Regions from separate parts of the Halorhodospira sp. 9622 genome, predicted to be linked through region 1. Evidence: riboswitches for the same ligand, from Rfam matches in the RefSeq annotation. Region 1 holds a riboswitch; the other holds the start of a gene.

Region 1 (10,662 bases):
CGGGCCGCGGCGACACCCTGCGCCTGTCGGTGACCGACAACGGCCCGGGCATCAGCGAGGAGGATCAGCGACGGATCTTCGACAAGTTCCACCAGATCTCTCAGCAACAGGCCGGCAAGCCCAAGGGCAGCGGTCTGGGGCTGGCCATCTGCCGGCTGATCGCCGACGCCCACTGGGGCACCCTGTGGGTGGAGAGCGAACCCGGCGCCGGGGCCAGCTTCGTCTGCGAACTGCCGTGCGCCGGCGGCGAGCACAGCAACGTCACCGGCTACGTAGCGTTCACCGAACACGGACCGACATCCCCAGGAGAGGCATCCGCGTGACCGATCCGCAGCCCCCCGCCTTCCAACCGGCCTGGTGGCTGCCGGGCCGCCACGCCCAGACCGTCTTCCCGGCCCTGCTGCGCAGCCCGCCGCGGATCCCGCTGACGTCGGAGACCTTCGAGCTGCCCGACGGCGACTTTCTGGAGCTGGCCTGGGGCCCCCCGGGCCAGGGGCTGGCGATTATCGGCCACGGCCTGGGCGGCAGCAGCGACTCGGCCTACGTGCGCGGGCTGGTGGCCGAGCTGGCCCGGCGCGGTATCGGATCGGTGGTCCTGCAGTCGCGGGGGGCCGGGCGGCGGCCCAACCGCCACCGGCGCTCCTACCACGCGGCGGCCTGGGACGATCTGGAGGCGGTGGTCGCCGGCCTGGTCGAGCGGCGCCCCGGGCAGCCCCTGGCGGTGGTCGGCTTCTCGTTGAGCGGCTCGATGCTGCTCAACTGGCTGGCCGAGCGCGGCGACTGCCCGGTGGCGCTGGCCGTGGCCGTCTCGGTGCCGTTCGAGCTGGACCGCTGCGCCGACGCCCTGGAGCAGGGTTTTGCGCGCGTCTACCAGGCGTACCTGCTGCGCCGCCTGCGGGCGATGGCCGCGGCCAAGTTCGCCGCACGCAGCGATGCGCCGGTGCCGGTGGAGCGGATCCGGCGCATCCGCCGCCTGCGCGAGTTCGACGACCTGCTCACCGCGCCGCTGCACGGCTTTCGCGATAGCGCCGACTACTACCGGCGGGCCGGCTGCCGGCAGCGTCTCGGCGCCATCCGCCAGCCCACCCGGATCCTCCACGCGGCGGACGACCCCTTCGTACCATCGGAGACCATCCCGCAGGCCGACGAACTCGGCCCCGGGGTGTCTATGGAGCTGCAGCGCCACGGCGGGCACGTCGGCTTCGTCCACGGCACCCGGCCCGGCTACTGGCTGGACGGGCGGATCGCCGGGCTCATCGAGACCGCGCTCGGCAACCCGCCCTCTACCGGCTAGACCGGCGCCGGGCTCAGAAGCGCAGCGTCCCGGTCACCCGCACGTCCCGGCCCGGCTCATCGCGGATCTGCCACTCGTCGTTCTCCTCCACCGCCAGCGAGGTGTGCTCCGCATACTGCTCATCGAAGAGGTTGTGCACCGCCAGCGCCAGGGTCAGGCGGTCGTCGGCCCACGGCTGCCACTCGGCCTGTACGTCGTGGAGGTGGTAGCCGTCGCGCTCCGGCTCGTCGTCGGGCACGTCGGTGTGATCACCCACCCAGGTGAGCGTGTAGCCCAGGGTCAGGGTCTCGTGGGCCGCCCAGCGCTGATCGAAGACCAGGCGGTCACCGCCGCCCCCACCCAGGCGCCGGATCACCCCCACCGGGTCACCGTCGTCGTCGACGGCCTCGGCGCTGAGGAACGAAAGCCGGGCGTCGTAGGGGCCCACGCCCCAGGCGGCGCGCAGTTCGTAGCCACGCAGGCGGACCGGATCGGGGCGGTTGCGGATCTCGCCGACGAGCGGCTCGGAACGCCCGCTAGGGAAAGCCGGGTCACCGAAACTAAACGGGCTACCCCAGTCATCATTGCGCTCGATGCTGTTCTTGATGCGCGTCTCGAAAAGCGTCGCCTCAAAGTCGAAGCGGTCGCGGGCCGTGATCCAATCCCGCCCCTGGTAGCGCAGGCCGCCCTCCGTGCGGCGCGACTCCTCGGCCTCGAACGGCTCGCCGTCGTTGAGGTTGGTCTCTTCATCGTCGATGTAGGCCAGCCAGCCGATGGGCAGCACGCCGGCACCGCTGACCGCTTCGCCGTAGCCGGCGAACGCACTCCAGCCGGCGCTCATCTCCAGCTCGGCGCTGAGATTGGGCGAGACGGCGTCACCGTCCAGGTCCTGCTCCACCAGGTCCGTGTTGTAGTCGTCGAAGCGCAGCCCCGCCGAGAGGCGCAGCCGCTCCCAACGCATCCGGTTCTGCAGGAAGGCGCCGAAGTTGCGCGAGCGGTGGCTGAGCCGCGGACCGTCGGTCTGGCCGATGCGCCCATCCTCGGTGTAGTAGTCGAAACCGGCGGTGAGCCGGTGACGGGTCGGCCCGGCGTCCAGGGTGAAGGTGTTGCGCACGTCGCCACCGTGCTCCACGGCCCGGGTGGCGGTGCTGCGGTCCTGGCGCTCGAGGCGGTTGTCGTTGCGGTAGACACGGGCCTGCCAGTCCACGTGGGGGTCGGCCGGGCGGTAGCGGTGCTCTGCCGTCCAGGTCTCGCGCCGCTGCTCCTGGCCCACCGGATCCTGCCGGGTGGTCTCGCGCGGGTCGCCGAAGTCACTGCCCCAGGAGCCGTAGTGGTGGTCCCCCTCGAAGGTGTTGCGCTGCACGCCGAAGCGCAGCTGGTGCCCGCTGGCCGGAACCCGGCTGATGCGGGCCAGGTAGTCGCGGTCGCGGCCGCCGGAGTACGGCATGCTCCCGCCGCCGCCAACGCGGTAGTCATCCCGGTTGACCGCACCGATGTGGGCCAGGACGCCCCAGTCGCCGCCCAGCCGGCCGAAGGCGGTGGCCGAGCCGCGCTCGGCCTCGTCGGCGCTGGCGTAGCCAGCGCGCAGGCGGGCCCCGATCTCCTCGTCGGGGTCGAGCAGGTCCTGGGCATCCACGGTCTCAAAGCGAACCGACCCCCCCAGGGCACCGGGGCCCTGGTCCGCCGCCGGACGCGGGTCGAGATCGGCCGACCGCAGCAGGTCCGGGTCGAGGCCGGTCAGGCCACCGCGGTGCTGGTGAAGATTGCGCCCCTGGCGGGCGCCGTCGACGCTGACGTTGAGGTTGCTCGACTCGACACCGCGCAGGTAGAGGCGCTGGGCGTTGCGGCTGCCGCCACCGACCCCGGCCGAGGCCTCGCCGCGGAAGATCTCGGCGCTGCTGGAGGCCTGGCGGCGCTGCAGGGCTTCGCTGTCCGCGCCGCGTCCCAGGGGATCGCCGCCGGCCTCGATGCGCACCGGCGACAGATCGGTGGAGGAAGCGATCGGTTGGTCATCGTCCGCGGCGTGGGCCGGGACCGACACCGCCGTGGCCAGCAAGGCACCGAGCAGGCGCCCGGGTTTTCGATCGTTCGGATTCATGTTCAGCGCTCCTCGTCTTGCGACGGGCGCTGGCGACTCAAACTGGGGGAGCGACGACGGCTGCAGCGCCGCCGCCGGACGGATGGGATCACCGGCAAGCTCACCCCCAGGCGCGCCGCCCGCACGCCGTTTCGTGGGTTGCTGTGGGCCGGTCTCCGGGCTCGTGGGGGGACGCTGGATGCGTCGTTGCGGATCGCCTTCCCGCGAGGGCCGCCGGGTGACGGCTGTCTCGCAGTGGCCTGTGATCCGCAGGCCCCACCTACCGTTGCGGGGGCAGCGCCGGCTTCACTGCTGGGTGCAGCTGGACCGGACTTCCCGTTTAACCCCAGGCGATCCTGTTGCGCCTGCGGGCACCCACATCGAAGTCGCGGAGTTTAGGCAGGCTGATCGGCCGGTTGCAAATCGACGAGCCGGACAGTTCGTCGCAGGGGGCGCGATCCCCGTGCCCACCCCCCGGGGGATGCACCGACGGAACGCGCACCTAGCCCGCCGGCCGCCCCGGCACGCCGAGCGCCTCCAGCCAGGCGGGTTCCAGGGCCTGCTCCAGGGTGTCGGCAAGGCGATCCAGCTCCGCCTCGATGCGCGCCTGCTCGTCGCCACCCTCGCCCTCCAGGGCGAACCACTCCACCAGCAGGGCGCGGCGGAACGGCCCGCTGTCGAAGAGCCGGTGGAGGTAGCTGCCGAGCACGCGGCCGTCGTCGGAGCGCGCCACGAAGGGGAAGAGGCCCTCTTGGGCGCCGGTGACACCGTGGTGGATCTCGTAGCCGGTGACGGTCACCGGCGCCGGCCACTCGGCGTGGCCGTGCACCTCGGCCAGCTGCTTGGTCGCCGCCAGGCGGGTGCGCACCGGCAGCAGGCCTAGGCCCGGGGCGCTGCCGCCGCCCTCGACCCCTTCCGGGTCCTCGATGTGCTCGCCGAGCATCTGCAGGCCGCCACACAGGCCGACCACCCGACCTCCATACCGACAGTGGCGCAGCAGCGCCTCGGCCACGCCGGATTCACGCAGCCAGGCCAGATCCGAGAAGACATGCTTGGAGCCGGGCAGGACGACCAGGTCCGCCCCGTCGAGATCCCGCGGCTGCCGGGCGAAGCGGACGTGGACCCCCGACTCCGCATCCAGGGCGTCGAGATCGTCGTGGTTGCTCATCCGCGGATAGGCCACCGCCACCACCTGCAGGGCGCCGCCGGAGCCGCGCGGCCCAGCCATCCGGTAGGGGGCGTCCTCCTCGGGCAGGTGCAGATCGGGCACCGCCGGGACCACGCCGATCACCGGCACGCCCCCGCGCTCGGCGAGCTGCGCCGGCGCCTCGCCGAGCAGCTCGGGGCTACCGCGGAAGCGGTTGATGATCAGTGCCTCGACCCGGCGCCGGTCGGCCACATCAAGCCACTCCAGGGTGCCGAGCAGGGAGGCGAAGACGCCGCCGCGGTCGATATCGCCCACCAGCCAGACCGGGACGTCGGCGGCCTCGGCAAAGCCCATGTTGGCGATGTCCCCCTGGCGGAGGTTGGGCTCCGCCGGCGAGCCGGCCCCCTCGACCAGGACCACGTCGTAGGCGCCGCGCAGACGCTCGAAGGACTCGAGCACCGGCGGCAGCAACGGCTGGCGGGCCTCGCGGAAGGCGCGCGCCTCGAGCCGCCCGGTGACCTGGCCCTGGAGCACCACCTGGGCGGTGCGCTCGGCCTCGGGCTTGAGCAGCACCGGGTTCATGTCGGTGTGCGCCGGCACCCCGGCGGCCAGGGCCTGGAGCCACTGGCCGCGGCCGATCTCGCCGCCGTCGCGGGTGACCGCCGCGTTGTTGCTCATGTTCTGCGGCTTGAACGGCGCCACGCGGACCCCGTGGCGGGCGAGCAGGCGGCAGAGACCGGCGACCAGCGCCGTCTTGCCGGCGCCGGAGCAGGTGCCCTGGAGCATGAGGGTGCGGGCGCTCACCACTCGATCCCCGGCTGGGCGCGCACCCCGGCCTCGAAGGCGTGTCGCACGGCGCCTACCTCGCTGACCGTATCCGCGGCGTCGATCAGCGGCTGCGGCGCGTGACGGCCGGTGACCACCACGTGCTGTTCGTAGGGCCGCCGGGACAGATCATCCAGGACCTCGCCCAGTTCCAGGTACTCGTAGCGCAGGACGATGCACAGCTCATCGAGCACCACCAGCGACGGCCCCTCCTCACACAGCCAGCCCCGGGCGGCGCGCCAGGCCTCGCGGGCCGCCGCCACATCCCGCTCGCGGTCGGCGGTCTCCCAGGTGAAGCCCTCGCCCATCACCTGCCAGTCGACCCCAGGCTGGTCACGGAAGAAGGCCTCCTCGCCGGTGGCCCGGCCGCCCTTGATGAACTGCATCACCCCGGCGCTGCGGCCGTGGCCCAGGGTCCGCGCCACCATGCCCAGCGCCGACGAACTCTTGCCCTTGCCCGGGCCGGTGAGCACCAGTAGCACACCGCGATCCTGCTGCGCGCGGGACCGGCGCTCCTCCATGACCGCCCTCTTGCGCTCCATGCGCGCCGCGTGCCGCTGCGGGTCCTTCGCGTCTTCACGCATCGCTTCGCACACCTCGTTGCTCGGGAGAAACCGCTCCCCGGGGAAGCGGCGATGAGTAGCCTACCGGCTCAGGAGCCCGGCGACGACCTCGGGCGCCGAGGGAAAATACGCGTGGAAGTAGGTCGCGGTCAGGCTGCCGACCCGGTAGACGCCCTCGGCCGGGCTGCCGCTGCGCCGCACGGTTTGCTCCGTGGGCTCCAGGGCCGTCTCCAGCCGCGAGTGGTGGAAGGTGTGGCCGCGCAGCTCGCCCTCCGGGCGGGACAGGCTCTGCAGGCCGATGCCCGTCAGCCGCCCGGCCATCTCGGCACGCCCCGCGAGGAGGCCGAGCATCGGGTGCTCGCTGCCGTCGCCATCGACCAGCGACTCGGCGCAGTACATCAGACCGCCGCACTCGGCGAGGATCGGCCGGCCCGCGGCGTGGTGTTCACCGATAGCGGCCCGCATCCCGTCGTTGGCGGCCAGGGTGGCGGCGTGCAGCTCCGGGTAGCCGCCGGGCAGCCAGAGGGCATCGCAGGGGGGCAGCGTCGCATCGCGCAGCGGCGAGAAGGGCACCACCTCGGCCCCCATCGCCTCCAGCAACTCGAGGTTGGCCCGGTAGGCAAAGGCAAAGGCGGCATCCCGGGCCACCGCGATCCGCTGCCCATGCAGCCGCCGGGGCGGAGCCGGCGGCGCCTCGCCGTGCAGGGCCACCGGGGGCGGCAGGCGGCCCAGGCCGGCCTCGGCGAGCACCGCTGAGGCCGCATCCAGGCGTGCATCCAGGTCGGCCACCTCGCCGGCCTGGACCAGTCCCAGGTGGCGATCAGGTACATGCAGGGCCTCGTCGCGGGGCACCGCCCCGAGCCATTCCACCCCCTCGGGCAGGCTGCCGGCGAGCATGCGCGCATGCCCCGGACTCCCCACCCGGTTGGCGATGGCCCCGATCACCCGCACGTCATCGCGGTGGCGGGCCAGCCCGCCGACCAGGGCCCCGAAGGTCTCGGCCATGGCCCGGGCGTCGATCACCACCGCCACCGGCAGGCCGGCCAGGGCGGCGAGATCGGCACTGGAGGGGTCGCCATCGAAGAGCCCCATGGAGCCCTCGACGAGGATCAGGTCGGCCTCGCGCGCGGCCTCGGCCAGGCGCCAGCGGCACTCGGCCTCGCCGGTCATCCACGGGTGGAGCTGGTAGACCGGCGTCCCGCTGGCCCGCTCCTGGACCATCGGATCCAGGTAATCCGGGCCGTGCTTGAACACCCGCACCCGGCGCCCGGCATTGCGGTGCAGCCGGGCGAGCGCCGCGGTGATCATCGACTTGCCCTGGCCGGAGCCCGGGGCGGCGATCAGCAGCGCGGGGACCGTCATTGCCCGAAACCCTAGCGCAGGATGAGCAGCGGCGTGCTCGAGCGCATGATCATGTGGGTGGTCGTGCTGCCGACAAAGAACCGGCGCAACCGCGAGTGGCCGTAGGCGCCCATGGCCATCAGGTGGATATCCTGCTCCTTGCGGTAGTTGCACACCGTCTCGTCGATCCCGCCGGGACGGACCTCGGCGTGGACCGTGAAACCGGCCGCCTCCAGCTGCTGACGCGGGGCGAGCAACCGCTCGCGGTTGACCTCGGTATCGGCGTCAACCAGGAGCAGGTGCGCCTCGAGCCCCTGGAGCAGCGGGCTCTCGGTGATGCGATCGACCACCTTCTGGGCCGCCGGGCTGCCGTCGTAGGCGATCAGGAAGCGTTCCGGCTCGCGGAAGGCCAGCGGCGCCACCAGGATCGGCTTCTGCACCCGGCGGATGGTGCTCTCCAGGTGGCTGCCGATATGCTGCTCTTCGGCGTCGCCGTCCTCGCCCTGCTTGCCGAGCACCAGCAGGCGCATCTCCTCCTGCGCCTTGTCCAGCACATCGGTCACCTCGCCGTTGCGCAGCAGCCGCCCGGGGTTCTCGATGCCCTGTTCCCGGGCGCGGCTCATGGCATCCTCGAGGATGGCGCGCGCCTGCTCGCGTGCGAGCCTACCCCGCTGCTCCTCAAGCTGCACCATCTCGTCGAGGAGGTTTTCCCGCACCCCGAAGGTCAGATTGCCGCTGAGATCCGCCTCGCGCTCACCGTGCGGGTTGCGAAAGGCGTGCAGGAACGTCAACGGCGCCTGCAGGCGCCGTGCGGCCCAGACCGCGTGATCGCAGACGGAGGGCGACGAGCGGGATCCGTCGACGCTGGCGATGATTTTGCTCATGGTCGTTGACTCCTTGCCCGGCTCAGTGACCCATCAACCGCTCGACGGCATCCGGCTCGTTGTGGACCGCGTAGCGATCGACGATGGTCGCCGTCGCCTCGTTCATGCCGACCACGTCCACCGCGACGCCTTCGCGGCGGAAGTTTATGACGACCCGATCCAGCGCGGCCACCGACGTGATGTCCCAGAAATGGGCCCGGGTTAGATCGATGGTGACGGTGTCCAGGTCCTCACCGAAATCGAAGGACTTGCGGAAACGCTCCGCCGAGGCGAAAAAGACCTGGCCGACCACCTCGTAGCGGCGGTGCAGCGTCTGGTCGTCGGGCAGGCTCTGCACATCCGAGCGCACGTACATGAAGCGGCTGACCTTGTTGGCGAAGAACAGCGCCGCGAGGAGGACGCCGGTGAGCACGCCGATGGCCAGGTTGTGCGTGAACACCGTCACGGCCACGGTGCTGATCATGACAATGTTGGTGCTCATCGGGTGCTTGGGCAGATCCCGGATCGAGGCCCAGCTGAAGGTCCCGATGGAGACCATGATCATCACCGCCACCAGCGCCGCCATCGGGATCATCTCCAGCAGCGGGGTCAGAAAGACCACGAGGATCAGCAGCACCAGGCCGGCGACCAGCGACGACAGCCGCCCCCGCCCGCCGGATTTCACATTGATCACGGACTGGCCGATCATCGCACAGCCGGCCATGCCCCCCAGGCTGCCCGCGGCGATGTTGGCGATACCCTGCCCCTTGCACTCGCGGTCGCGGTCGGTCTCCGTATCGGTCAGGTTGTCCACGATCCCCTGGGTCATCATGGACTCCAGCAGCCCCACCACGGTCAACGCCAGCGCATAGGGGAGGATGATCCAGAGCGTCTCCAGGTTCAGCGGGACATCCGGCCAGAGAAACACCGGCAGGGTGTCCGGGAGCTTGCCCATATCCCCCACGGTGGGGATGTCCATGCCGAGGAACCAGGCCAGCGTGGTGAGAACGACGATGGTCACCAGCGGGGACGGCACCATCCGGGTCAGATACGGGAACAGGTAAAGGATCGCCAGACCGCCGACAACCATCGGGTAGACGGTCCACGGCACATCGATCAGCTCCGGGATCTGCGCCATAAAGATCAAGATGGCCAGAGCATTGACGAAACCGGTCATCACCGAGTTCGAGATGAAACGCATCAACTGCCCGACCCGCAGATAGCCGGCGATGATCTGCAGCACGCCGGTCAACAGGGTCGCCGCCAGCAGATACTCCAGCCCGTGCTCCTTGACCAGGGTGACCATCAGCAGCGCCATCGCCGCGGTGGCCGCCGAGATCATCCCCGGCCGCCCGCCGGTGAAGGCGACCACGACCGCGATGCAGAAGGAGGCGTAGAGGCCGACCTGCGGGTCCACACCGGCGATGATGGAGAAGGCGATGGCCTCGGGGATCAGGGCCAGTGCCACCACGATGCCGGCGAGCACGTCGCCCCGGATGTTGCCGAACCACTCCCGCTTGAGCCTGCTCCAGTCCATTCCGTTCCCCAAGTCACCAGACCATTACGCCCCCTTTCGGACCGCTCCAGGACCGAGGGCTCGTACGCAATACGAAACCGCGATGGTGCGCTCACGGGCCGGGCCCGGAGCCTGGATGCCGCGAATCACCAGCAGACCCGGAAGGGCCCGCCACCAAGGAGGGCGCTGTTCGTGCCAATCGCGAAAGGGCGAGGATCCTACCAGCCCTGGGGGGGCGAATGACAGACGGAGACCTCCGCGAAGCGCACCGCACCCTCGCCGGCGGGCACACGGATTGACGGCACATGCCCTGCGGCCGGATACTTACCGGCAATTTGCCGGCGATCCGTCCAACCGGTGGCAACACGGAGCGGGAGGCAAGCGTGAACCGCGTGATCTTTAATCAGAAAGGCGGGGTGGGCAAATCCACCATCACCTGCAACCTGGCCGCCATCAGCGCCGCCTCCGGGTTGCGGACGCTGGTGGTCGACTCCGACCCGCAGGGCAACTCCTCACAGTATCTGCTCGGCGCCGATGCCGACGCGTGCGAGTCCACCATCGCCGACTTCTACGCCTCGACCCTGGGTTTCCGTCTCGGCCCCCGCAAGCCGGCGGATCTCGATCAGTTCATCACCGAGACCCCGTTCGAGAACCTCTCGATCCTGCCGGCCAACCGGGAGTTGGAGGCGCTGCAGAACAAGCTGGAGGCGCGCTACAAGATCTACAAGCTGCGCGACGCGCTCTCCAGCCTGCAGACCCCATTCGACGCCATCTACATCGATACCCCGCCGGCACTGAATTTCTTCAGCCGCTCGGCGCTGATCGCCGCGCAACGCTGCCTGATCCCCTTCGACTGCGACGACTTCTCCCGCCGTGCGCTCTACGAGCTCGTCGAGCACCTGGAAGAGATCCGCGAGGATCACAACGAGGCGCTGCGGGTCGAGGGCATCGTGGTCAACCAGTTCCAGCCCAGCGCCAATCTGCCCCGGCAGCTGGTCGAGGAACTGATCAACGAGGAACTGCCCATCCTCGCCCCCCACCTGAACACCTCGGTCAA
Region 2 (10,662 bases), on a different contig from region 1:
TTCGTCTTCGGCGCGGTCGGTGCCGTGCTCTGGCAGGGCGGTCACGATGTGCTCGCCGGGCGCATGACGCCCGGGGAGCTGTCGGCGTTTGTCTTCTATGCGGTGCTGGCCGCCGGGTCGGTGGCCGCCATGGCCGAGGTGGCCGGAGAGATCCTGCGTGCCATGGGGGCCACCGACCGCATCTTCGAGCTGATCGATGCGGAGCCGCGGATCCGGGCTCCGGACCGCCCGCGAGCGCTGCCGCACCCGGTGCGTGGCGAGGTGCGTTTCGATGGCGTGACCTTCGCCTACCCGGCGCGGGCGCATCAGCCGGCACTGCGTGGGGTGACCCTTTGTGCGCACCCCGGCGAGCGACTGGCCCTGGTGGGACCGTCGGGGGCGGGTAAGAGCACGCTGCTGCAGCTGCTGCTGCGCTTTTACGATCCGGATGCCGGTTGCGTGCAGCTCGACGGGGTGGACCTGCGCGACCTGGATCCGGGGGAGCTGCGCCGCTGCACCGGGCTGGTTGCCCAGGAGCCGGTGCTTTTCACCGGGACTGCCGCCGAGAACATCCGCTATGGCCGCCCGGAGGCCGGCGATGCCGAGGTGCGTGCAGCAGCGCACGACGCCAACGCCCTCGGGTTCCTCGAGCGGCTGCCGCAGGGGCTGGATACCGAACTCGGCCCCAGTGGGGTCCAGCTCTCCGGCGGTCAGCGCCAGCGCGTCGCCATCGCCCGCGCCATCCTGCGCGACCCGGCGGTGCTATTGCTCGACGAGGCCACCAGCGCACTGGATGCGGAGAGTGAGCAGGCCGTGCAGCAGGCGCTTGAGCGCCTCATGGCCGGGCGGACGACCCTGGTCATCGCGCACCGGCTGGCCACGGTCGTGGCCGCCGACCGCATCGTGGTCCTGGACCAGGGGCGGGTGGAAGCCCAGGGGACCCACAGCGAGCTGCAGCAGCATAGTCCCCTGTACCGGCGCTTCTGCGCCCTGCAGCTGGGCGGGGCCGAGCCGGCGAAGGCCGACAGCGGAGCCAGCGTGTCATAATGACGCAGACTGGCCAGGAGGTGGTATGAACCGGGTGACCGACGAGCCCATCGCACTCGAGCCGCTGCTCGCCGATACCGCCGACCCCGCGGCCGGCGCCCTGGTGGTTTTCGGCGGGACGGTCCGCGATCACCACGAGGGGCGGCGCGTGGCGGCGATTGCCTACTCGGCGTACCGCCCCATGGCCGAGCGCGTGCTGGCCGAGCTGGAGGCCGAGGTGATCGAGCGCTTTGGTGTCGGGGCTTGTCGCATCGTTCATCGCGTCGGCGAGTTGGCCATCGGTGAGGAGAGCGTCGTCGTCGTGGTTCGAGCTGCCCACCGGGGTGAAGCTTTCGAGGCGGCCCGTTACGCCATCGACACGCTCAAGGTGCGGGCGCCATTCTGGAAGGACGAGCATTATGAGGACGGAACCCGCGCGTATCAGCAGGGGGTGCCGCTGACCCCCCTGACCGGCGCGGATGGGAAAACGACTGCCGGGGGAAAGGTATGACGAATCTCACCCGTGAGGCCGTGGAGCAGGCTCTGCGCCAGGTCCGGGATCACTATCTGGGCACCGATCCGGTCTCGGCCGGCTGCGTTGACGAGATCGCGATCGACGACGAGAGCGTTCGGGTGGTGGTGCAGCTCGGCTACCCGGCCGGGGGCTATCGCCAGACGCTGGGCGAGGAGCTGCGTGCCGCCATCGAGCAGGGGACCGGGGCGCAGCAGGTGCAGATCTCGGTGCAGACGCGCATCCACGCCCATGCGGTTCAGCCGGGCGTCAAGGCGCAGGACGAGATCAAGAACATCATCGCCGTCGCCTCCGGAAAGGGCGGTGTGGGCAAGTCGACGGTCACGGCCAATCTGGCCCTCGCGCTGCAGGCCGATGGCGCCCGGGTCGGGGTGCTCGACGCCGACATCTACGGGCCGAGCCAGCCGCGCATGCTCGGTGTGCGTGGCCAGCCGGAGTCCCGGGACGGCAAGCACATGCAGCCGATGCTCGGCCACGGCATCCAGGTGATGTCGGCCGGCTTCCTGGTCGATGAAGAGACCCCGATGATCTGGCGAGGGCCCATGGTGACCCAGGCCCTGGAGCAGCTGCTCACCGAGACGGCCTGGGAGGGGCTTGACTACCTCATCGTGGACATGCCGCCGGGGACCGGGGACATTCAACTCACTTTGGCCCAGAAAGTGCCGGTCAGTGGCGGCGTGATCGTCACCACGCCCCAGGACATCGCGCTGCTCGACGCACGCAAGGGGTTGCGCATGTTCGAGAAGGTGGATGTGGCCGTGCTCGGTATCGTCGAGAACATGAGCACGCACATCTGCTCGAACTGTGGCCATGAGGAGCACATCTTCGGCAGCGGTGGCGGCGCCGCCATGGCCAGCCAGTACGGGGTGCACCTGCTCGGATCGCTGCCGCTGGATATCACCATCCGCGAGCAGTCGGACAGCGGCCACCCCACCGTGGCCGCCGACCCCGACGGGCGGATCGCTACCGATTACCGGCACATGGCGCGCAGCGTCGCGGCCCAGTTGTCGTTGCGCGAGCGCAGTTCCGGCAGCGCCTTCCCCAACATCGTCGTCGGTGATTCCTCCGAGTAGCCAGCGGCCAGCCGGGCGCGTTGTCTAGCGCGCCCGGCTGGTGACGTAGGCGGCGAAGCGATCGAGCAGCGCCGTCGCCTCCGGCGTGGCCGCGACCTGGCGATAGAGCGCGCGCGGGTCGAAGCCCTCCCGGCGCAGATCCGGGCGGCGATGGAAGATGTAGCCGCGGGTGATGGCGGTGTCGAACTCCGGGTGGAACTGGACGCCCCAGGCGTGACGCCCCCAACGGAACGCCTGGTGGGCGTCGTGCTCGTTGGCGGCGAGAACGACGGCGCCCTCGGGCAGTTCCAGCACCGACTCCTCGTGGGTGACGTGGGCTGCGAAGCGCTCCGGCACGGGGGCGAACAGGGGGTCGTCGGCGCACGGTGCCAAGCGCTCGACGCCGACGGTGCCGATCTCGCGGCCGCGTGGGTTGGGGCCGGCGCGGCCGCCGAGGCCGTGGGCCAGCAACTGGTGGCCGTAGCAGATACCGAGGATCGGGATATCTTTGCCGGCGGCTTGCGCGAGCCAGTCGGCGGCGGCTTCGCTCCACGGTTCACGATGCGAGACCATCGCCGGTGAACCAGTGACCACGATACCGGCCGGGTGAGCCGGTTTCGGCAGGGATGCGGGTCCGGCGGTGGCGTCCACGGTGCGCCAGGGAGCACGCCCCAGGCCGGCGCCGATCCAGTCCTCGAAGTCACCCTGCCGGCGCAGTGCAGGGAGGGTGCGTCCGGTCTTGACCACCCAAATGGTTCCGTCGGTGGTGTGCTCATTCGTCATGCCCGAAAGCTCCTTATCGGTCCTCTCCAATCCCGGCGTGGGGTTGCGGAGGATTGTGCTACTGGGCCAGCCGGTTGCGTCCGCCCTTCTTGGCCCGGTAAAGGGCTTGATCGGCGGCCTGTACGACGGCGTCGGCGTCTGTCGCGGTACTGCTGTCGGCGACGCCGATGCTGATGGTGATTTGCGTCTGCTGCCGCCCGCGCTTGATGCCCCGTTTGCGGCTGCCGTGCCGGTCATCGGCCGGCCGGTCGTTACCCCGGAGGCGGAACGGGGTGCTGGCGATCGTCTCGCGCACCGTTTCCAGCGCCTCGACGACCTGCTCCGCGGTGCGCCCCGGGAAGACGACCGCGAACTCCTCGCCACCGTAGCGGAAGGGGTGCCCGCCCGCGCCGACCCGGCCGATGTTTGCCGCCACCCGACGCAGCACCTGGTCCCCGACTTCGTGTCCGTGGGTGTCGTTGAAGGACTTGAAGTGGTCGACGTCGGTCATGGCGATGGCGTAGCTTCCGCTCAGTCCCTGCGTCAGGCTGTCCATGGCGCGCCGGTTCGGTAGGCCGGTGAGTCCGTCGCGGAACGCCATGCGGTGGGCTTCCTGTAAAACGGCGACAAGCAGGAGGAAGAGGGCAACCGCGCCCAGCAGGGTGGGCAGCACCAGCTCGCCGCCCCTTGCAAGGGCCAGTTCCAGGCCGAGGGTGGTGGTCAGCAGCGCGCTGAAAGCGCCCACGTGGGCCGGGGTGGGGTCGAGCAGGGCCCACAGGAGCAGGCTCGCGGCGGCCAGCGCGGCGAGCAGCAGGCCCTGTTCGGGCAGGCTGCTCCAGTCGGCCAAGCCAAGCGGCAGGAAGGTGGTGGCGGCCAGTGCTTCCAGCCAGTCGGGCTGGTAGCGGAACAGGCCGAGGACGAGCAGGGCTTGCAGCGCCAGGGCGGCGCAGCGCCACAGCCCGGCTCGGCTGAGCAGGCCCCGGTCATCGAGCAGGGTCAGGATCAGGAGGTTGATCGGCAGCAGGATGGCGGCCGCCGTGACCCCGTGGGCCGGTGACGGCGCAACGCCGATCCCGCTGATGGCCAGGCTGATGGCGGCGGCCTGCAAGGCCAGGTTGGCGCGCCGGTAGAGCAGGGCCAACACCGCCACCATGCCGCCGGCGATGGCGAGGAACTCGAACGAGTGGGCCTCCAGCAACGCGATCGCCGGGCGCGGGAAGGGGGCGTCAAGCAGGACGATCCAGGCCGCCAGGGCGGCCAGGAACAGCAGGTGAAGCAGCCAGGTCGAGCTGAGCAGGCGTTGCACGGCGGCCATTGCGTCTCCATCCGGGGCGCGCGGCACCGGCGCGCGCAGCTCAGGAATCGTAGCCCCACAGCGAGGCGAGCTGGAAGCGCTGCGCCAGCTGATGGGTGGGCTCCAGTGAGTCGACGTTGGGCATGTCCGGCTGGCTGGTGTCGCGATAGAGCGGTCGTGCCGTGGGCTGGCCGTTGGCCTTGATCAGGACGGCCACGACCGGGTTGGCGCCGCGGTTGCCGCGCTGGATGACGACGCCGCGCTCGCCGCTGTCCAGGGCGACGAAACTGCCTGCCGGATAGATCCCGATGGTCTGGATCAACCCGGAGAGGATGTCGCGGTCGTAGATCCGGCCACTCTGATTCATCAGCTCGAGCAGGGTCTCGCGGACCGCCGTGGCAGGCCGGTAGACACGGTTGCTGATCATCGCCAGATAGGTGTCGGCGATGGTTAGGAGCCGTGCCCCGCGGCAGATTTGAGTACCGTGCAGGCCAGCCGGGTAGCCGCTGCCGTCGAGCCGTTCGTGGTGCTCGGCGACGACCCGGAGCCAGATCGGGTCCTCGACCCCGGCTGCCGACAGGCGTTCCACCGAGCGCAACGGGTGCTCTTCCAGGTCCCTGCGCTGGGCGTCGTCGAGTGGTGCACTCTGGCGATCAAGGCCATCCTGCGTCTCGAGCATACCGATGTTCGCCGAGAGGGCGGCGAGGACGATGGAACGCCGCTCGCTGTCCGGGATGTCCAACTGGCTGCCAACGACATCGCAAAGGATCGCCTGGCGGATCGGGTGGCGGATCGAGTAGGCGAACGCCTCATCGAGGTGGGCAGCCCCGATGGCCGCATCGGCGTCGCGCTCGACCAGGTCGCCGATACGGCTGGCGAGGTGGTCGAGGCGACGCAGGAAGCGGTCGTTATCCTCGCCCAGCCACTTGAAGGTCTCCTGCAGCGCGCGGGAGATCTGATAGATCAGGTCGAAGGGGTTGCGGAAAGCGGCCAAGGCGAGCTCGCGCCACCGCGAGACCCCGCCGGTCTCTTGACGCCGGGCGGCCACGTGGTAGGGCGTCCGGCCGATCTGCAGGAGCCGCTCCAGCTGCTCGCGGGAGCGCAGAATCGAGCCGCGCCGCAGCAGTAGGTGCCCGTAGGCGTCCTCGATGTCGTAGGGCACGGGCTTTCCGAGCGCCAGGTCGTCGGCTTGAACGGTGGCCCGCTTGGTGGGGATGGCCCGCTGGTTCATGGTCTCAGGCTCGTTGTCCGGCTCCGACCATTCTACCAGCCTATGCGTGGGTATACGCCCGCGGAACGAACCGGCCCTGGGCGGGGCTGTGCGAGACTCCATGGAGGAACGGTGTTTTTGGAGGCGTTGATTCTTGTCGTCATGCTGGGGGGCATGCTGCTGATCGTCGGCTACACGGTGGTCACGGGCATCTCGCCGCTGCCCTCCACACGTCTGGGGCAGGAGCTGGTGATTGCTGCGCTACCGGCCGAGCTCGAGGGAACGGTGATCGAGGCTGGCTCTGGATGGGGCGGGCTTGCCCGAGCGGTGGGGCGACGGTGCCCGCGGGCCCGGGTGATCGGGTACGAGCTCTCGCCGCTGCCGTGGTTGTTCGCCTGCCTGCTGCAGTGGATCCGGCCGGTGCCCAATGTCGAATTCCGGCGCCGCGACCTGCGCCAGGTGTCCTTCCGTGATGCCCGTGCGGTGGTTTGCTATCTGCACCTTGAGGCGATTCGCGAGCTCGAGCCGCGATGGCGCCGGGAGTTGCCCGCCGGGGCGCTGGTGGTGAGCAACACGTTCCGCATCCCGGGCTGGCAACCGTGCGCCGTGCACCGGCCGCCCGTGCGCCTGGACGCCCCGGTCTATCTCTACCGGATTCCGCGGGCCTGTCGCGCTCGTTTGGACGTGTGCGGCTAGCTCAGCGGTGGCCGTGGCGCTGTCTGATCGCCTCGATCTCGGCGCCCCGGCGCAGGAAAGCCTCCACGCACTCCCCGCACAGCTTGCCCGCCTTTGCCTCGGCGCGCAGGGTCTCGGCAGCCTCGGCGAAACCCCAAGGCCGTTTGTAGGGGCGCTCGCTGGTCAGGGCGTCGAAGACGTCGGCGACGGCCACAATGCGCCCCTCCAGCGGGATCTGCTCGCCGCGTGCACCGGTCGGATACCCGCTGCCGTCAAGGCGCTCGTGGTGGTAGGCGACGATGTTGCGCATGATGGCCGCCCGCCGGTCCTCGCTCAGCCCCAGCTCCTCGGTCATCGCCAGCACCATGGCCACGCCGCGGCTGACGTGCTCGCGCATCTGCGCGAACTCCTCGTCGGTGAGCCGGCCGGGCTTGAGCAGGATGCCGTCGGGGACGGCAATCTTGCCCACGTCATGCACCGGGGCGAACTGATAGACCATCTCGATGTATTCGTCGCCGAGACCGTGAGCTGCGGCCAGCTCGAGAGCGATCAGTCGGCTGTACTCCGCCATCCGGGCGAGGTGGCCACCGGTCTCGTCGTCCCGCGCACGGCCGAAGGCCATGGCCGTGCGCGCCGCGCCGCGCAGGGTCTGCGTGGTGCGGATGGAGGTGATGGCGAGCAAGCGGGCCAGGTCGATGTAAGGCGCCAGCCGCTCGACGACGGCCTCCGAGAAGTAGCCCGGCCGCCGGGAGTTGAGGAACAGGAAGCCGAAGAAATTCTCGTCGTGCTGCAGCGGCAGGATCATCCCGGCGCGCAACCCGCTCTCGCGGATGCTGACGGTGTGCGGTTTCGGGCTGGGGTGTTCCCGGTAGTCGTCGATGATGCGCACCTGCGGCGCCTCGGCCAGGGCGCGCAGGGTGGGGGCCTCGCCCAGCCGGGTCTCGTAGTGATCCAGGGGGCTGGGAGCATCGCCGCCGGCGCCGTAGGTCTTGAGACGGTTGGCGTCCGGTTCGTAGATGGCGACGGCGATGCGGTGGATCGCGCCGCCGGGCAGCGCTTGGTTGATATGGCAGCGCAGGCGTTCAAAGCGCTCGCTAAGGCGCAGGTGCGGTTCCTGGTCGCTCAGCGGCAGGGTATCCAGCGCGTCGGTGACTATGTCACCCGCCTGGGGGCAGGGTGAATTCGCGTCTGTGCCCATGACATCTCCGTCGGGGGGTCGGGAGGGGTCGCGGGCGTCCATACCCTTCTTTGATACGGCGCAATTGTGCCATAAAGTTCGAGGTTGTGGCCATCGGCCCGGCTGGGCGCCCGATCGGGCCGCGTTGACAGCTGCCCCGAGCCGGCCGTAGAGTCCAGCCTCCCCAGGTGACCTGGCAGTTACCATCGCTGCCGGGGCCGTTCCCCGCCGCGTGGTCCGCCCGACAGCGCCGGGGACGGTCGGGAAGTCGGTGCGCACTGCGGCCCGGGCGGGCGCAGGCAAGGCCGACGCTGTCCCCGCAACGGTAGGCGAGAGTGGGCGCTGCATCGCCACTGCATCCACGGTGTCCCTGGCACCCGGTGCGGGAAGGCGCGGCGCCCGGGGTTCGACCCCGCTCGCGAGCCCGGAGACCGGTCTGGGGGTCGCAGCCACACGGCGGGGAACCGTGCGTGGCGGTGACGGTAGCTTCAGCCGCGCCCTGTCCCAGCGCCACGGCGTGCCCGTTTCCGACCCGCTCCCCGCATGGCGTACTGGATCCAGTGACTGGAGGAGCCATGCACCGCAATCCATGCATCGCCCTCGTGGCCGGGGTCGGCCTTATCCTCGGCGGGTGTGGGGATGCCCTCGACGATGATCCGGATGGAGGGGGTGCCCGGGAAACCCGTGAGGTTGAGGATATGCTCGGCCGCAGCGTGGAGGTCCCGGAATCGGCCAAGCGGATCGCCACGGTCAATGTCGACGCCTTCCGCATGGCGCTCCACCTGGGGGTTGAGGAGCGCCTGGTGGGCATCCCGAGCGATATGTACGGCTCGCGTTTCTCCGAGGCGAAGCCCATCGAGGTCGAGGCCTTCGGGCGCCTTGACGAGGTGGCCATGGTCGGCGGCGGCCAGCCCGGTTCGGAGTTCAGTGCCGAGCGGGTGCTCGCCACGGAGCCGGATCTGTTTATCTACTGGGCCTTCAGCCGCGGTGATGACGATCAGGCGATGGCCGAACAGGCAGAACGCTACGAGCAACAGCTGGGCGTACCGGTGGTGGCGCTGAACACCCTGGGCCGGGAGCGGGCGTCGCAGGAGGCCGTCGAGGAGCAGATCGAACAGGCCTACCGGCTCCTCGGCGAAGTGTCCGGTCGCGAGGAGCGGGCCGAAGAGCTGCTCGATTTCTACCACGCCACGGTCTCCGCCGTGCAGCAGCGGGTCGCTGGCGAGCAGCCGCCTCGGGTCTATCTGGCCCACCGGCGCAATCTCTACAACCACGTCTCCTTCTACTTCCCCGTCGAGCTGCTCGGTGCCGAGATGGTCACTGCCGGCCGTGCCGGCGACGATGGCGAGGTCAGTGCCGAGGAGCTGCTGAGCTGGGATCCCCAGCATATCCTCCTCCACACACCGTCCCGAGCGAGTCGCGTGGAACGCGCCGAGGTGCTCGACGATGAGCGCTTGTCCGGTGTAGCAGCCATCGAGGCGGAGCGTATCCACCGCTTCAAGGGCACCTACATGGGCTGGGACCTGGCGACGGGGTTGATCGATCTGGTGCACATGGCTCGCGTCCTCTACCCGGAGGCCATGGCAGGCGTCGATCTCCGCGACCGCGGCGAGGAGATTCTGGAGGTCTTCTACGGCGACCCCGGTCTCTACGACCGGCTCATGGAGCTCAGCAGCCTCGAGGATGGCTGAGTTGACCGTCGGCACCCCCGTCCGGCCGGCGCCACCGCGGGGCCTCATTGACGACTACACGCGCGCGAACCGGGCCAAGACGCTGGTGCTGCTCGGCCTGGCGGCAGCCCTGGTGGCTACGGCGGGCTTTGGCTTGGCGCTGGGCCCGATGGGCATCCCGCTGAGCGAGGTGGTGCAGGCGCTGGTGGCTCGCCCGCTCGGGGCGTCGTGGGTCAGCGCGCAGACCGAGAACGTGGTCTGGAACATCCGCCTGCCGCGCCTGGCCACCGCGATGGTGGCCGGCATGGGGCTGGCGCTCGGCGGCGTCATCCTGCAGAGCCTGCTGCGCAATCCCATGGCCTCGCCGTTCACCCTGGGGATCGCCTCGGGAGCCTCGCTGGGGGCGGCGCTGGCGATCATTTTCGGCTTCTCGGCCTTCGGTGTTTACGGCATCGTCGGCAACGCCTTCCTCTTCGCCATGGCGGTGTCCCTGCTCATCCTGCTCATCGGGCAGTGGAAGGGGGCGACGCCGATGAGCCTGATCCTCGCCGGCATCGCCCTGATGTACTTCTTCGGGGCGACCACGACGCTGCTGATCTACTTCGCTGATGCCGACGCCACCCGAGAGGTCATGTTCTGGAGCGTGGGCAGCCTCAGCCGCGCCGACTGGGAGAGCTTCGTATTCATCAGTGCGGCGCTGGTGGCGACCCTGCCGGTCTTCCTCTGGAAAAGCGGCGATCTGAACCGGTTGCTGCTCGGTGACGAGACCGCCACCAGCTTGGGGATCGCGGTCGGTCCGCTGCGCATCGGCCTGATGTTCCTGGTCGCCCTGTTGGTTGCGGTCACCGTGGCGTTCACCGGCGGGATCGGCTTCCTCGGTCTGGTGGCGCCGCACCTAGCGCGGCTTTTGATCGGCTCGGATCACCGCTTCCTGATCCCGGCCACTGCCCTGATTGGCGCCCTGCTGCTGACGCTGGCGGATCTGGTATCGCTGCACGCCTTCGAATCGGTGGTGTTGCCCGTGGGGGTGGTCACGGCGTTCATCGGTTCGCCGCTTTTCATCTACCTGATCCTGCGTCGCCGCGAGACGGGAGGGGGGGCGTGACGGCGACCGGGATCGAACTGCGCGGCGTGCGCTACGCCTATCGGCGCACCGAGGTGCTTCGCGGTGTCGACGCCCGCGTGGAAGCCGGCGAGGTGGTCGCCCTGATCGGGCCCAACGGCTCTGGCAAGAGCACGCTGCTCAAGTGCATCACCGGCATCCTGCGTCCGCGCCACGGGACCC

Evidence for each region. Region 1 has a riboswitch for cobalamin ahead of LRG07_RS04340 (TonB-dependent receptor plug domain-containing protein). Riboswitches for the same ligand answer to the same signal wherever they lie in the genome.
Region 2: another riboswitch for cobalamin. It lies ahead of LRG07_RS09770 (ABC transporter substrate-binding protein); the one in region 1 lies ahead of LRG07_RS04340 (TonB-dependent receptor plug domain-containing protein).

What each region holds. Positions count from the first base shown of each region.
Region 1 covers NZ_JAJNRE010000005.1:65,000-75,661, reverse strand. The annotation lists gene LRG07_RS04350 (ATP-binding protein) at 1-323, shown strand, start outside; gene LRG07_RS04345 (hydrolase) at 320-1,294, shown strand; gene LRG07_RS04340 (TonB-dependent receptor plug domain-containing protein) at 1,308-3,371, opposite strand; cobalamin riboswitch at 3,500-3,744, opposite strand; gene LRG07_RS04335 (cobyric acid synthase) at 3,853-5,301, opposite strand; gene cobO (cob(I)yrinic acid a,c-diamide adenosyltransferase) at 5,298-5,906, opposite strand; gene LRG07_RS04325 (cobyrinate a,c-diamide synthase) at 5,967-7,247, opposite strand; gene LRG07_RS04320 (universal stress protein) at 7,259-8,110, opposite strand; gene LRG07_RS04315 (SulP family inorganic anion transporter) at 8,133-9,626, opposite strand; gene LRG07_RS04310 (ParA family protein) at 9,989-10,662, shown strand, end outside.
Region 2 covers NZ_JAJNRE010000016.1:33,485-44,146, reverse strand. The annotation lists gene LRG07_RS09810 (ABC transporter transmembrane domain-containing protein) at 1-1,026, shown strand, start outside; gene LRG07_RS09805 (molybdenum cofactor biosynthesis protein MoaE) at 1,052-1,516, shown strand; gene apbC (iron-sulfur cluster carrier protein ApbC) at 1,513-2,610, shown strand; gene LRG07_RS09795 (glutamine amidotransferase) at 2,635-3,372, opposite strand; gene LRG07_RS09790 (diguanylate cyclase) at 3,431-4,666, opposite strand; gene LRG07_RS09785 (HD-GYP domain-containing protein) at 4,707-5,876, opposite strand; gene LRG07_RS09780 (trans-aconitate 2-methyltransferase) at 5,994-6,551, shown strand; gene LRG07_RS09775 (HD-GYP domain-containing protein) at 6,553-7,728, opposite strand; cobalamin riboswitch at 7,968-8,141, shown strand; gene LRG07_RS09770 (ABC transporter substrate-binding protein) at 8,283-9,398, shown strand; gene LRG07_RS09765 (iron ABC transporter permease) at 9,391-10,482, shown strand; gene LRG07_RS09760 (ABC transporter ATP-binding protein) at 10,479-10,662, shown strand, end outside.